DNA from 2 places in the Synechococcus sp. TAK9802 genome. Region 2 is predicted to be linked to the other one. Evidence: predicted binding sites of a transcription regulator. Region 2 holds the regulator's gene; the other holds the start of a gene.
What was found. The regulator HrcA, encoded in region 2, represses chaperone genes, less so after heat shock. The targets are predictions, from matches to a motif close to TTAGCACTCNNNNNNNNNGAGTGCTAA.

Region 1: the regulator HrcA is predicted to act here: its motif matches at 4,499-4,525, upstream of groES (co-chaperone GroES).

Annotation. Positions count from the first base shown of each region.
Region 1 covers NZ_CP047937.1:1,733,529-1,740,517, forward strand. Annotated here, with positions in the region: gene gpmI (2,3-bisphosphoglycerate-independent phosphoglycerate mutase) at 1-1,347, shown strand, start outside; gene secG (preprotein translocase subunit SecG) at 1,347-1,577, shown strand; gene SynTAK9802_RS10045 (hypothetical protein) at 1,856-2,209, opposite strand; gene groL (chaperonin GroEL) at 2,423-4,057, opposite strand; gene groES (co-chaperone GroES) at 4,135-4,446, opposite strand; gene atpD (F0F1 ATP synthase subunit beta) at 4,670-6,133, shown strand; gene atpC (ATP synthase F1 subunit epsilon) at 6,208-6,618, shown strand; gene SynTAK9802_RS10070 (30S ribosomal protein PSRP-3) at 6,798-6,989, opposite strand, start outside.
Region 2 covers NZ_CP047937.1:1,945,253-1,952,241, reverse strand. Annotated here, with positions in the region: gene cysC (adenylyl-sulfate kinase) at 1-253, opposite strand, end outside; gene SynTAK9802_RS11270 (translation initiation factor) at 285-611, opposite strand; gene trpB (tryptophan synthase subunit beta) at 711-1,967, shown strand; gene hrcA (heat-inducible transcriptional repressor HrcA) at 1,978-2,952, opposite strand; gene SynTAK9802_RS11255 (rhodanese-like domain-containing protein) at 2,952-3,308, opposite strand; gene SynTAK9802_RS11250 (DUF3352 domain-containing protein) at 3,362-4,942, shown strand; gene sixA (phosphohistidine phosphatase SixA) at 4,920-5,408, shown strand; gene SynTAK9802_RS11240 (citrate synthase) at 5,422-6,612, shown strand; gene nuoH (NADH-quinone oxidoreductase subunit NuoH) at 6,640-6,989, shown strand, end outside.

The sequences.
Region 1 (6,989 bases), 210 kb from region 2:
GACACGGTGCGCAGCAACCAACTGGGCGACACGAAGGCACTCAAGGAATTGGCAGAGCGCACCCAAGGTCGAGGCGGCACCTTGCACCTGCTCGGCCTCTGCTCCGATGGGGGCGTCCACAGCCACGTGGACCATCTCTGTGGACTGATCCAGTGGGCAGCGGACAGCGGCATCTCTGATGTCGCCGTGCATGCCATCACCGATGGTCGCGACACACCGACCCAGAGCGCACCGGGATACATCAGCCAGGTGGAAGCGGCCCTCAGCAGAAGCGGCGTTGGCCAGCTCGCCAGCCTCTGTGGCCGGTACTGGGCCATGGACCGGGACCAGCGCTGGGAGCGGATCGAAAAGGCTTACAACCTCTACACCGATCCCAACATCGCCGTCGACAGCCGGACGGCCGAGCAGGTGCTGGCGGAGAGTTATGCCGAGGACATCACCGATGAATTCCTCGAACCGGTGCGGCTTAAGAACAGCGTCATCAAAGACGGTGACAGCGTTCTGGTGTTCAACTTCCGACCCGATCGCGCCCGCCAGATCGTGCAAGCGCTCTGCCTCTCCGATTTCGAGGGCTTCGAGCGCAGCCACACGCCCGAGTTGGATGTGGTCACCTTCACCCAGGTGGAACAAGACCTTCCCGTTCAAGTGGCCTTCCCCCCCGAGCCGCTCGACCAACTGTTGGGGCAGGTGGTGGCAGACGCTGGGCTGAAGCAGTACCGCACCGCTGAAACAGAAAAGTACCCGCACGTCACGTACTTCATGAACGGTGGCATCGAACAGCCACTGGCGGGAGAAGACCGTCACTTGGTGCCCTCGCCGAGGGTCGCCACCTACGACCTCTCACCGGCGATGTCGGCGGAGCAACTCACCGACAGCTGTATTTCAGCCATTGAGAAGGCGGACTATTCGTTGATTGTGATCAACTACGCCAACCCCGACATGGTGGGGCACACCGGTGTCATGGAGGCCGCCAAGGAAGCCATCCAAACCGTGGATGCCTGCATTGGCCGGTTGTTGGATGCGGTGGGACGCCAAGGCGGAACCATGCTGATCACGGCTGATCACGGCAATGCCGAATTGATGAAGGGTCCGGATGGCCAAGCCTGGACAGCCCACACCACCAACCCTGTGCCTGCGATCCTGATCGAAGGAGAACGGCGCAAACTGCCTGGCCATGGCAACGCCATCACGTTGCGCGATAACGGTGGGCTGGCCGATATCGCTCCGACGTTGCTGCAAATTCTTGGCCTTCCGCAACCGGCGGCCATGACTGGCCAAAGCCTGATTGCCCCCATGTCCAACATGGACCCCACCCCCAAGACCGCTCGCCTTCCTCTTTCCGTTTGATGCTCACCTCAATTTTGTCCTGGAGCTGGATCGGCACCGGCCTTCTGTTGATCGTCTTGGTGCTGCTGCATAGCCCCAAAGGTGATGGCATGGGTGGCTTGGCGGCAAGCGGCAGCTCCATGTTCAGCAGCGCCAGCAGCGCAGAAGCAACGTTGAACCGTCTGACATGGACATGCCTGGCGTTGTTTTTGTCCTTGGCCGTGATCCTGAGCGCTGGCTGGTTGAACTAAACCAACCCGCTCACAAACTCAATTTTCAGCACGCATTCTTTGAAAGCAGCTTCGACCTAATGGTTGAGTTACTATTCATCAAATTGCCGCTCTTTTCCGATCAATTTCGCGGACCAGAAGTCACTTAACAAGGTAAATAGAGCACGAATCCAGAAAACCAAGGCAAAACTGAGGCGGCATTGCAATATCAATAGAGCAAGAGCTCTTCAAGCAGCCCGAATCGCTAAGAGCCGTAGCGGCCTTGAACTTAAGCCGTCAGACTTCCGACTCCAGAAACATTACTCAGGGCTTTGCAAGCCTGATTTCAGAAAAGCAATTTCCTTGTAGACCCGATCAAGCTCGTACAACGTTTTTGCTTCCTTCTTTTCAAGGATTTCAACCCGCTTCAATAGATCCTCTAACAGCTTGTTTTGCAAAGATTCAACCTGAACTTGCCTTTTTTGCACGCCTTTTGAGGGAGCAGAAGCCGTGCTGGCCGGGGAAAGAATGCCTCCATCCGTTTCGACGTACAACAAGGCAAGACGCTCCAACACCTTGGAGTAGGCCTTGTCTTGCTGTCGGCAAAGGGCCTTGAAACGCTGCAGCGTCTCTGGAGCGAACTGGGCGGCGAAAGCTCCGGGGCGCTGGGGCATTTGTCCCGACACATCGATACACAGCAAGACACTAGCCGGCGCCTCTCCGCACCTCACATCCTTCATGGGCGGCAACCAACGCCGACCCCCAGGCACCACATGTCTTGTAAAAGCTAGTTCTTACAAGACAGCATCCGAACACAAAAAAGAGGCCCCTCAGGACCTCTTGGCATGACTTGAGTTCGGGTGATCTCCCGACCACCCGAAGGTCGATCAGTAGTCGAAGTCGCCGCCGCCCATGCCGCCGCCGGCAGGAGCTGCTTCCTTCTTCTCAGGCAGATCAGCCACGATGCACTCGGTGGTGAGCACCATGCCAGCGATGGACGCGGCATTTTGCAGACCGGAGCGGGTCACCTTGGCGGGATCGACGATGCCGGCAGCCAGCATGTCGACGTACTCACCGGAGGCAGCGTTGAAACCTTCGGCACCAGCGCGAGCCTTGACGTTCTCAGCCACAACAGCGCCGTTAGCACCTGCGTTTTCAGCGATGCGCATCAGCGGAGCAGTAAGAGCAGCAGCCACGATGTTGGCGCCGATCAGTTCCTCGCCGGACAGGCTGGAGGCTGCCCACTGCTCCAGGGCCGGAGCCAGGTGAGCCAGGGTGGTGCCGCCGCCAGGAACGATGCCTTCCTCAACAGCCGCCTTGGTGGCGTTGATGGCGTCCTCGAGACGGAGTTTCTTGTCCTTCATCTCGGTTTCGGTGGCTGCACCCACCTTCACCACAGCCACGCCACCGGCCAGCTTGGCCAGGCGCTCCTGCAGCTTCTCCTTGTCGTAGGTGGAGTCGGTCTCGTCCATCTGCTTCTTGATCTGTTCGCAGCGGGCGCCGACAGCCGCCTCGTTGCCCTCGGCAACGATGGTGGTGGTGTCCTTATTGATGGTGATGCGACGGGCGGTGCCCAGCATCTCGAGCTTGGCGTTCTCCAGCTTGAGACCGGCATCTTCGGTGATCAGCTGACCGTTGGTCAGCACAGCCATGTCTTCCAACATGGCCTTGCGGCGATCACCAAAACCAGGAGCCTTCACAGCGGCCACGTTCAGCACACCGCGCAGACGGTTCACCACCAGAGTGGCGAGGGCTTCCTTCTCGATGTCCTCAGCAATGATCAGCAGAGGCTTGCCGGTGCGGGCGATTTGCTCCAGCACGGGCACCAGATCCTGCACCAGACCGATCTTCTTGTCGGTGAGAAGGATGTAAGGCTCGTCGAGGACGGCTTCCATCCGCTCGGTGTCGGTGGCGAAATAAGGGGAGATGTAGCCCTTATCGAAGCGCATGCCCTCGGTGACCTCGAGTTCGGTCTCCATGGACTTGCCCTCTTCGAGGGAAATAACACCTTCCTTGCCAACCTTGTCCATGGCATCGGCAATCATCTTGCCGACTTCTTCGTCGTTGCCAGCGGAGATGGTGCCGACCTGAGCGATGGCATTGCTGTCAGCGATGGGCTTGGCCATTTCCTTGATCTTGCTGACCAGGAAATCGGAAGCCTTGTCGATGCCCTTCTTCAGGGTGATGGCGTTGGCACCGGCAGCCACGTTGCGCAGACCCGCCTTGACCATGGCGTGGGCCAGAACGGTGGCGGTGGTGGTGCCGTCACCGGCAGCGTCGTTGGTTTTGGAGGCGGCTTGACGGATCAGAGCAACACCGGTGTTCTCGATGTGGTCTTCGAGCTCGATCTCCTTGGCGATGGTGACGCCGTCATTGATGATCTGGGGTGCACCGAACTTCTTCTCGAGCACCACGTTGCGGCCCTTGGGACCCAGGGTCACGGCAACGGCTTCGCAAAGGATGTCGATGCCTTTTTCGAGAGCGCGACGGGCGTTCTCGTTGTAGATGATGCGCTTTGCCATGGAAGGCGATTCCTAATGAAGAGGATGGTTAAGGGAGGCTGAGTTGAGACTCAAGCCGCAATGCAGCGGGGCTGATCTCAGTTGACGACAGCCAGGATGTCCTTCTCGGACAGCAGCACGTATTCATCGCTGCCGAGCTTGATGTCGGTGCCGGCGTACTTGCTGTAGAGGACCTTGTCGCCCAGACCAACTTCGGGAGCCTGACGGCTGCCGTCGTCGTTGCGCTTGCCGGGGCCCACCTGAACCACTTCACCCACCTGGGGCTTTTCTTTAGCGGTGTCAGGCAGAAGGATGCCGCCGGCAGTCTTCTCTTCGGATTCAGAGACCTTGACGAACACGCGGTCGCCGAGGGGTTTAACGGTCGAGACGCTGAGAGAAACAGCAGCCATGGGTACTTGCAGGAGCAGGGACAGGGCGCATTGCGCCACGCATCGACGCGAGTTGGCACTCGATGCCGATGAGTGCCAACGTATGCAAGCGACCACCCCCCGGGCCATACCCCAAGCTGTGCGGGTGACCGAACCGGAGGGGGTGCAACCACAGCGGTGGTATGGTTGCGCCGCTCTGAATGGGTCCGAGCGCGCAGCGCCTGTTCCCGCAACTCTCCTTCCTATGGTCGCTTCTGCTCCTGCATCTGCTGGCACCAAGGGTGTGATCCGTCAGGTGATCGGCCCGGTTCTGGACGTGGAATTTCCCGCCGGGAAACTGCCCAAGATCTATAACGCCCTGCGCATCGAGGGGAAAAACCCCGCAGGTGACGACGTCGCCCTGACCGCTGAGGTTCAACAGCTTCTGGGTGATCACCGGGTTCGTGCCGTTGCCATGAGTGGCACCGACGGTCTGGTGCGCGGCATGGAAGCCGTTGACACCGGTGCTCCGATCTCCGTGCCCGTTGGTGAAGGCACCCTCGGCCGCATCTTCAACGTGCTGGGCGAGCCCGTCGACGAGCAGGGCCCCGTCAACACCACGGCCACCGCTCCCATCCACCGGGATGCCCCCAACATCACCGAGCTTGAGACCAAGCCCAAGGTGTTCGAGACCGGCATCAAGGTGATCGACCTCCTGGCTGCCTATCGCCAGGGCGGCAAGGTCGGCCTGTTCGGCGGCGCCGGCGTGGGCAAGACCGTGCTGATTCAGGAGCTGATCAACAACATCGCCAAGGAGCACGGCGGTGTGTCTGTGTTCGGTGGTGTGGGTGAGCGCACCCGTGAGGGCAACGACCTCTACGAGGAATTCAAGGAATCCGGCGTGATCAACGCCGACGACCTGTCCAAGTCGAAGGTGGCCCTCTGCTACGGCCAGATGAACGAGCCCCCCGGCGCCCGGATGCGCGTGGGCCTCTCCGCTCTGACCATGGCTGAGCACTTCCGCGACGTGAACAAGCAGGACGTGCTGCTGTTCGTGGACAACATCTTCCGCTTCGTGCAGGCCGGCTCCGAGGTATCCGCACTGCTGGGCCGCATGCCTTCCGCTGTGGGTTACCAGCCGACCCTGGGCACCGACGTGGGTGCCCTGCAAGAGCGTGTTGCGTCCACCGTTGAAGGTTCGATCACCTCGATCCAGGCCGTTTACGTGCCTGCTGACGACCTGACCGACCCCGCACCAGCCACCACCTTTGCTCACCTCGACGCCACCACGGTGCTGAACCGTGCCCTGGCTTCCAAGGGCATCTACCCCGCTGTGGATCCTCTGGATTCCACCAGCACCATGCTCCAGCCAGCTGTGGTGGGTGACGAGCACTACCGCACCGCCCGCGCCGTGCAGTCCACCCTGCAGCGCTACAAGGAACTGCAGGACATCATCGCGATTCTGGGTCTCGACGAACTGTCGGAAGACGACCGTCGCACCGTGGACCGTGCCCGCAAGGTGGAGAAGTTCCTCTCCCAGCCTTTCTTCGTGGCTGAAATCTTCACCGGCATGCCTGGCAAGTACGTGAAGCTGGAGGAGACCATCGCTGGTTTCAACCAGATCCTTTCCGGTGAGCTGGACAGCCTCCCCGAAGCCGCCTTCTACCTGGTGGGCAACATCGAGGAAGTGAAAGCCAAGGCCGAGAAGATCGCCGCCGAAACCAAGTGATCCCTGCGGGGGTGTGATTCACACCCCCGATCACGTGTTTCTCGACAGTCCGTTCTCTTTTCGAACCAAGGTTCATGTCCCTCACCCTCCGCGTGCTGGCAACAGACCAGAACGTCTTTGATGGCAGCGCCGACGAGGTGATCCTGCCCAGTACCACCGGTCAACTCGGCATCTTGCCCGGCCACATCTCCCTGCTCACCGCCATCGACATCGGTGTGCTGCGGGTGCGTGCCAACGGTGCCTGGAACTCCATCGCTCTGATGGGTGGTTTTGCCGAAGTGGATGCTGATGAAGTCACCGTTCTGGTGAACAAGGCCGAACTGGGCAGCTCCATCGATGCCGCTGCCGCCGAAGCCGCTTTCCAGAAGGCCTCCACCGTGGTGGCTGGCATGGAAGGCCAACCTGCTTCGCCGGAGAAACTCAAGGCGCAGCAACAGCTGAATGAAGCCCGCGCTCGCCTTCAGGCCAGCAAAACCTCCGACTGATTCATCCCCCTGTTTCAAGGATGACGTCACAAAAGGCCAGGGGTTAGCGCTCCTGGCCTTTTTTGTGGTGTGGTTTGTCCTTTCGTTTTCCCAACACCAAACAAACCAGCCAAGCCAAGGGAAGGCATAAAAAAAACCTGCCCGAAGGCAGGTTTGCATCATCAAATTGAAAAGCGGAATCAGGCGGTACCGCAGAAGGTGACGTCAGGGAACTTGGCCTTGGCCTCGTCGAGGCTCTTGCCTTTGCCCTCTTCCTGCCAGTAGTTGATCACCTCAGTGGCCTGGTTGAGCACTTCAACCCGCTCGTTGTCGGTGATCCAGCTCTTGCCTTCCAGCTCGGTCTTGAGGCTTTCCCAAGCATCCTCACGGGG
Region 2 (6,989 bases):
CTTTGCAGAGGCCGTGGCGGATGTTGTCGCCATCCAGCACATAGGTGGCGAGTCCCCGCTCGAACAGGGCTGCATTGACGGCGTTGGCCAGGGTGCTCTTGCCAGAGCCGGAGAGCCCGGTGAACCAAAGAATGGCGCTGCGGTGCCCACGCTGCTTCGAGCGCTCGTCGCGGCCCACGGAGGCCTCATGCCAGGCGATGTTGGTGGACGCACCCTTGTTGGTGAGTTCTCCGTAGGTGGGGCTGGCGGTCATGGCCACGGCATGAAGTGGCGGCCATTCTCCCTTAGCCCCCAGCCCGTTTCGGCCGGTATCCCTCCTTGCTGAGCAGCTCGAGCGCCAGATCCACCTGATCTCCTTGCAGTTCGATCACGCCGTCCTTGGCGGTCCCGCCACTGCCGATGCGTGTTTTGAGCTTCTTCACCAGCACCTTGAAGCCCGCAGCATCCAGCTCCAGGCCCCGGATCACCGTCACGGTTTTGCCACCTTTGCCACCACGGGTGGGCTGCACCCGCACCATTTGTTGCGCCTTGGCCGTGGGCTCCGCCGCAGGGCCGCTCGGTCGCTGCAGGCTCTCGGCACTGCTGAATTCCTGCCAGCCTCCCTTCGGCATCCACCTGTCGCAACCGGATTGCATTGTCGATGAGCGCCAATGCGGCGCCCCATGGCGTGACCGCCTGCTTACGCTGAGCCGACGCTCCGCCGTGGATCCGTGACCAGCACCCTGCCCAACGCCAGCACTCCGGATCCCTCCAGCCTCCAGCCAGCGGTGCGCCCCGGAGCGCATGGTCGCTTTGGACGATTCGGTGGCCAGTACGTGCCCGAGACCCTGATGCCGGCCCTGGCGGAACTGGAGCAAGCTGCTGCCCAGGCCTGGAACGATCCCGCTTTCACCGCCGAGCTCAACCGCCTGCTTAAGAACTACGTCGGGCGGGCGACACCGTTGTATGAGGCCGAGCGTCTCACCGCCCACTACCGCCGCGCCGACGGTGGCCCCCGCATCTGGCTCAAGCGGGAAGACCTGAATCACACCGGTGCCCACAAGATCAACAACGCCCTGGGGCAGGCCCTGCTGGCCCTGCGCATGGGCAAGAAGCGGATCATTGCCGAGACCGGTGCGGGCCAGCACGGCGTCGCCACGGCCACGGTTTGTGCCCGCTTCGGTCTGGAGTGCGTGATCTACATGGGTGCGGAAGACATGCGCCGTCAGGCCCTCAATGTGTTCCGCATGCGCCTGCTGGGCGCCACGGTGCAACCGGTGACGGCCGGCACCGCCACCCTCAAGGACGCCACCAGTGAGGCGATTCGCGATTGGGTGACCAACGTCGAGACCACCCACTACATCCTTGGATCCGTCGCTGGTCCGCACCCCTATCCGATGTTGGTGCGGGATTTCCATGCCGTGATCGGTGAGGAGTCCAAGCAGCAGTGCCAGGACGCTTTCGGCCGGCTGCCCGACGTGCTGATGGCCTGCGTTGGCGGTGGCTCCAATGCCATGGGCTTGTTCCATCCCTTTGTGCAGGACACGTCTGTGCGGCTGATCGGTGTTGAGGCCGCCGGTGATGGTGTGGCCAGCGGTCGCCACGCCGCCACGATCACCGAGGGTCGTGCCGGTGTGCTGCACGGCGCCATGAGCCTGCTGCTGCAGGACGGCGACGGTCAGGTGATGGAGGCTCACTCCATCAGTGCAGGTCTCGATTACCCCGGAGTGGGGCCGGAGCACAGCTATCTCCGGGAGATCGGACGTGCCGAGTACGCCGCAGTCACCGACCAACAGGCCCTCGATGCCCTGCGCCTGGTGAGTGAGCTTGAGGGCATCATTCCGGCCCTGGAAACCGCCCACGCCTTCGCCTGGCTTGAGCAGCTTTGCCCCACCCTGGCCGATGGCACCGAAGTGGTGATCAACTGCTCCGGCCGCGGCGACAAGGACGTCAACACCGTGGCGGAGAAGCTGGGGGATCAGCTCTAAGGATCGATCCTCAGGCCAGCAGCAATTCCAGGTGGCGGGCCACCCGCTGCACGGCAGCTCGTGCCGTGGCGTAGGCCATCCGCATCGGCCCCACCAGGGCCACATGGCCGAGCCCCTCGTTGCAGCGGTAGGGCGCCTGAACCACGGCACAGGCCTCCAGGGCTGGCTGCGGATGTTCCTCGCCGATCCACACCCGTGCGGATTCACCGCGGCTGATCAAGGTGGCGGGTTGGTCATCGATCAGTTCCAGCAGCGGCCGAAGGCTGGAGGTGCTTTCAAATTCTGGTTCGCTCATCAGCCTGGAAAGGCCATGCACCACCACCTGTGTGGAGTTGGCGGGGGTGGGCTGCTCAAGGGCGTTGCGCAGCACAGCGCCGCTGTGTTGCAGCTGCCTGGGCAGTGCGTCCCAGTTCAGGTCGCCCTGCTCGAGCTGGGCCGACGCCCAGCGTTCCATCGCGGTGAGTTCGGCTTCAGCTCCGTGGGGCAGACGCAGGTTGAGGTGGCTGGCGTGGCCATTGGCTTCCACCAGCATCACCAGCAGTCGATCACCGCTGGGCACCAGACGGATCGTCTCCAGTTGCTGGTTCTCCTGCTGCGGTTGGGTGATCAGGCTCATCAGACCGGTGAAATCCGTCAGCCGCCGGGCCAGATGCATCAGCAGGTCGTCCAAACCGGCCCAACGAAGACTGAGGCCGGTGAGCTCCCGTTCCAGGTGTTGAACAGCGATGCCGGGTTCCGTCAGCAACGCGTCCACGTAGTGCCGGTATCCCATCGGACTGGGAACGCGTCCGGCGGAGGTGTGCGGTTGATGCAGCAGTCCTCGGCGCTCAAGCGCCCCCATGGCGGAGCGAACGGTGGCGGAGCTGGCGGGGATGCCGAAGCGTTGCACCAGGGTCCGGCTGCCCACCGGCTCCATCGTGTCGACGTAGTGGTGCACCGTCGCCTGAAGCACCTGTTCTTGCCGAAGGGACAGGGGCTTGCTCATCAGTAGCGGGGAACGCTGGGATCCACCTGAAGGCTCCAGGCATCAATGCCTCCCTCAAGGTTCCACACCTCAAGGCCCCAGGGTTGGTCCAGCAGCCACAGGCCGAAGTGGTAGCTGCGCACGCCCGCATGGCAGACCACCACGACGGGTTGATCAGGGTTGAGGTCGGCCTGCAGTGTTCCAAGCCATGCATTGGATTGGCTCAGGGGGCGGTGCAGTACCGCACCTGGGAAGGCCGCGATCGCGAGCTCAGCCTCCTCGCGCACATCCACCAGTTGCGGTGAAGGTCGCTCGCTTTGCAGCCATTGCTGCAGTTCAGAGGCTTGGATTGGTTGTGGTTGTTGGGATTGGCCCATGGCGCCATTCTGCGGTGATGGACAAAGATGAGGCGACCCGAGACCGCCGGCCCATGAAGGCCCGCCCCTTCCTCAGCGCTGTCGGCGCTGTGCTGTTGTCGCTGATTTTGCTGGCCGCTGGCCTGCTCTGGACCATGAACCGCCAGAGCCCCCTGCAGCTGGCGGAGCAGCCGTTGCATCTGCCTCGGGCGGCCCGGTTTGTGCCCCGGGATGCTGACCTGTCCCTCCATTGGTTGGCCGATCCAGGACGGTTGCCGGCCTATGTCCAGGCCGTTGCACCTGCCTCCCAACGCCGCGATGCCCGTGATGGCGCCCGGCAGTGGCGCGAAGGGGTCTTTGCTTTGGCGGGCCTCCAGTTCGGTCTTGAGTTGGAGCCCTGGCTTGGTGAGGAGGTCAGTCTCACCCTTACCGATGGGGATTCCAGCACCGGTTGGGTGTTGGCTTTGACCAGTCGGGATGACGACGGCGCCCGGCGCTTTCTGCAACGGTTCTGGCAGACCCGCAGCCTGGCGGGCACCGATCTGCAGATCAGCAGTTACCGCGGCATCGGTGTGATCAGCGGCCAGGGGGCGTTGGTGGGGCATGACCCCCAACCCCTGGCCACGGCCTTGATTGATGACGATCTGCTGCTGGTGGCCTCAGGCCGGGGTGTGCTGGAGCAGGCCCTCGATGTCTCCCAGCTTCCTGACCAGCATCAGCTGGGGGATCAACGCCTGCAACGTCAGGTGGCTGAGCTCGGCGAGGGCGTGGCTCTGCTCACGGCATCTCCCCATGCCCTTGAGCATTGGCTGCAGCTGCCTGAGCTGGTGGCCCAACGGGACGATCTGAGCGGACTCGTGGCATCACTGCGACCGGAGGGTTCAACCCTGGCGGTGGATGGGCGCCTCGGGTTCCGTCAAGCCCTTGGCGCCGACCCCTGGCCTGGGCTCACGGATCTGACGGCGTCGGCGGGCGGCCATGCCCGCTGGCTGGCTCAGCTGGAGAGTCCGGCCCGTTTGTTGGATCCCAGCGAAAGCCATCCGCTGGCCCAATGGTTCGCTCCGGTGCTGGAGCAGCGCCTGGCGGACCAGCCGGCGGCTGATGCTGTTGTGGGGGCCGATGATGGCCCTCTCCTCTGGCAGGACCAACCCGAGGGCTGGCTGCTGGCCACACGCCCGCAAAGCCCCGCCAGGGATGCGGTGGATGCGCGTCTGCAGGAGCAGGGCCTGACCCGTTCCGAGCTGGAGGGCGATGGCGAGGTGTTGAACGTGTGGACGCGGCTGGTGCGCCAGCGGGGACGCCAGCCTGGGGTGGACGCTCAATTGGCCGTGGCTCAGGTTCGCTCGTCTGCGCTGAACTGGTGGGGGGAGTCCTTGATGGCCCTGGCGCAGCGTCAGAACGGGCGTGCCCTCCAGCCCCGCTTGAACCAGTGGCAGGAGCTCACAGCCTCCGCCCAACCGGCGCAGGCCCTCCTGCTGGCGGATGAGCCGGCCCGTGCGCTGTTGGGGCAATGGCGGCCCTGGTCCCTGCTTCAGGTGATGGCGGGGCGACCGCTTCAGGATCAGGTCCGCGGCCTTGCGGTGGCCGTCGACGTTGATCGTCAGGAGCAGGCTGGTACCGAGATTCCCTTGCATGCCCGGCTCGAACTCGGCTGATCTGGTTCTGTTGCGGCATGGCATCGCCGAACCCCGCCAGGCGGGCCAGGACCATCCCGATCGACCCCTGACCGCCGCTGGCCGTCAGCGAACCCAGCGGGTGATGGCGGCCCTCGTGCAACGGGGTCTGCGCGTGGATCGCTTGCTGTCCAGCCCCTATCGCCGGGCTCTGCAAACGGCGGAGCTGGCGTTGGAGGCGGGGCTCGCTTCTGAACTCGCGGTGGATGAACGGCTGCAGCCGGGAGGGGCCCTCAACATGCTGGTGACCGCCTTCGATCAACGGCTTGGCTTGGTCGGCCATGAGCCGGATCTAGGAGATCTGGCCTGCGGTCTTCTGGGGTGTGCGCCGGGATCCCTGGTGCTGAAGAAAGCCGGCGTGATTCAGCTGCGTCGTTCCACGGGCCAGTGGCAGTTGAAGGCCTTGCTTCGGCCAGCACTGTTGATTGACGATTTAGGTTGCTGTTAGAGGCAATCAGGTGGTGGCCCAGCAGCAGACAGGCGACCTGCGCCATGCGCGGACCGGGATCGAACTGCGTCCAGGCCTGGATGGCGTGCCGGCCACCCAGTCGGCGATCTGCGACATCGATGGAGAGAAGGGGCTGCTCACCTATCGCGGCTATCCGATGCAGGATCTGGCGGCCAACAGCAGTTTTCTGGAAACGGCTCACCTGCTGATCTGGGGAGAGCTGCCCAGCCGCGACCAGCTGGCGGAGTTTGAGCACGCGGTGCAGATGCACCGGCGGGTCAGCTTCCGGGTGCGGGACATGATGAAGTGCTTCCCGGCCAGCGGCCACCCGATGGACGCGCTGCAGTCCAGTGCCGCTTCCCTGGGACTGTTCTATTCGCGCCGGGCGATCGACGACCCGCAGTACATCTATGACGCGGTGGTGCGGCTGATCGCCAAGATCCCCACGATGGTGGCCGCTTTTCAGCTGATCCGCAAAGGCCAGGACCCAATCCAGCCCCGGGATGATCTGGCCTACTCCGCCAATTTCCTCTACATGCTCACCGAACGTGAGCCGGATCCCCTGGCGGCGCGGATCTTTGATCGTTGCCTGATGCTCCATGCCGAGCACAGCCTCAACGCCAGCACCTTCAGTGCCCGGGTCACCGCCAGCACCCTCACCGACCCCTACGCCGTGGTGGCTTCAGCCGTGGGTACCCTGGCGGGCCCACTCCACGGCGGCGCCAATGAAGATGTCCTCGCCATGCTCGAGCAGGTGGGCAGTCCCGAGAACGCTGGCGCTTTCCTGAATGAAGCCATCGCGGCCAAGCGCAAAATCATGGGCTTCGGCCACCGGGAATACAAGGTGAAGGATCCCCGTGCCGTGATCCTGCAGGCCCTGGTGGAGGAGATGTTCGCCAGCTTCGGCCATGACGACCTTTACGACGTGGCCCGGGCGATCGAAGCAGAAGCAGCGTCCCGTCTCGGCCCCAAAGGCATCTATCCCAACGTCGATTTCTATTCGGGCCTGGTGTACCGCAAGCTCGGCATCCCCAGGGATCTGTTCACGCCGGTCTTCGCCATCGCCAGGGTTGCCGGCTGGCTGGCCCATTGGCGGGAGCAGCTCGGGGCGAACCGGATTTTCCGGCCTTCGCAGATCTACTCCGGATCCCAGCCACGCTCCTGGATGCCCATTGAGGAGCGCGTCTCGGCTCCGGCCGCCTAAGTTGCACCCACTTCCGTCGACACCATGGTGAGTCCGGGACTGGACCTGGAATTGAGCTTTAGCCAGGCCCTGCAAGGGTTTGGCTTCTCCCCGGAGGTGGCGAGGCTGCTTTGGCTGCCGCTGCCGATGCTGCTGGTTCTGGTGGCTGCAGTGGTGGGTGTGCTGGTTTCGGTGTGGCTGGAACGCAAGATTTCCGCCGCTGTCCAGCAGCGAATCGGTCCGGAGTACGCCGGTGCCCTGGGCGTGCTTCAGCCCCTGGCCGACGGCCTCAAGCTGCTCGTAAAGGAAGACATCATCCCGGCGCGGGCCGACAGCCTGCTGTTCACCCTTGGCCCGGTGCTGGTGGTGGTGCCGGTGATCATCTCTTGGCTGATCAT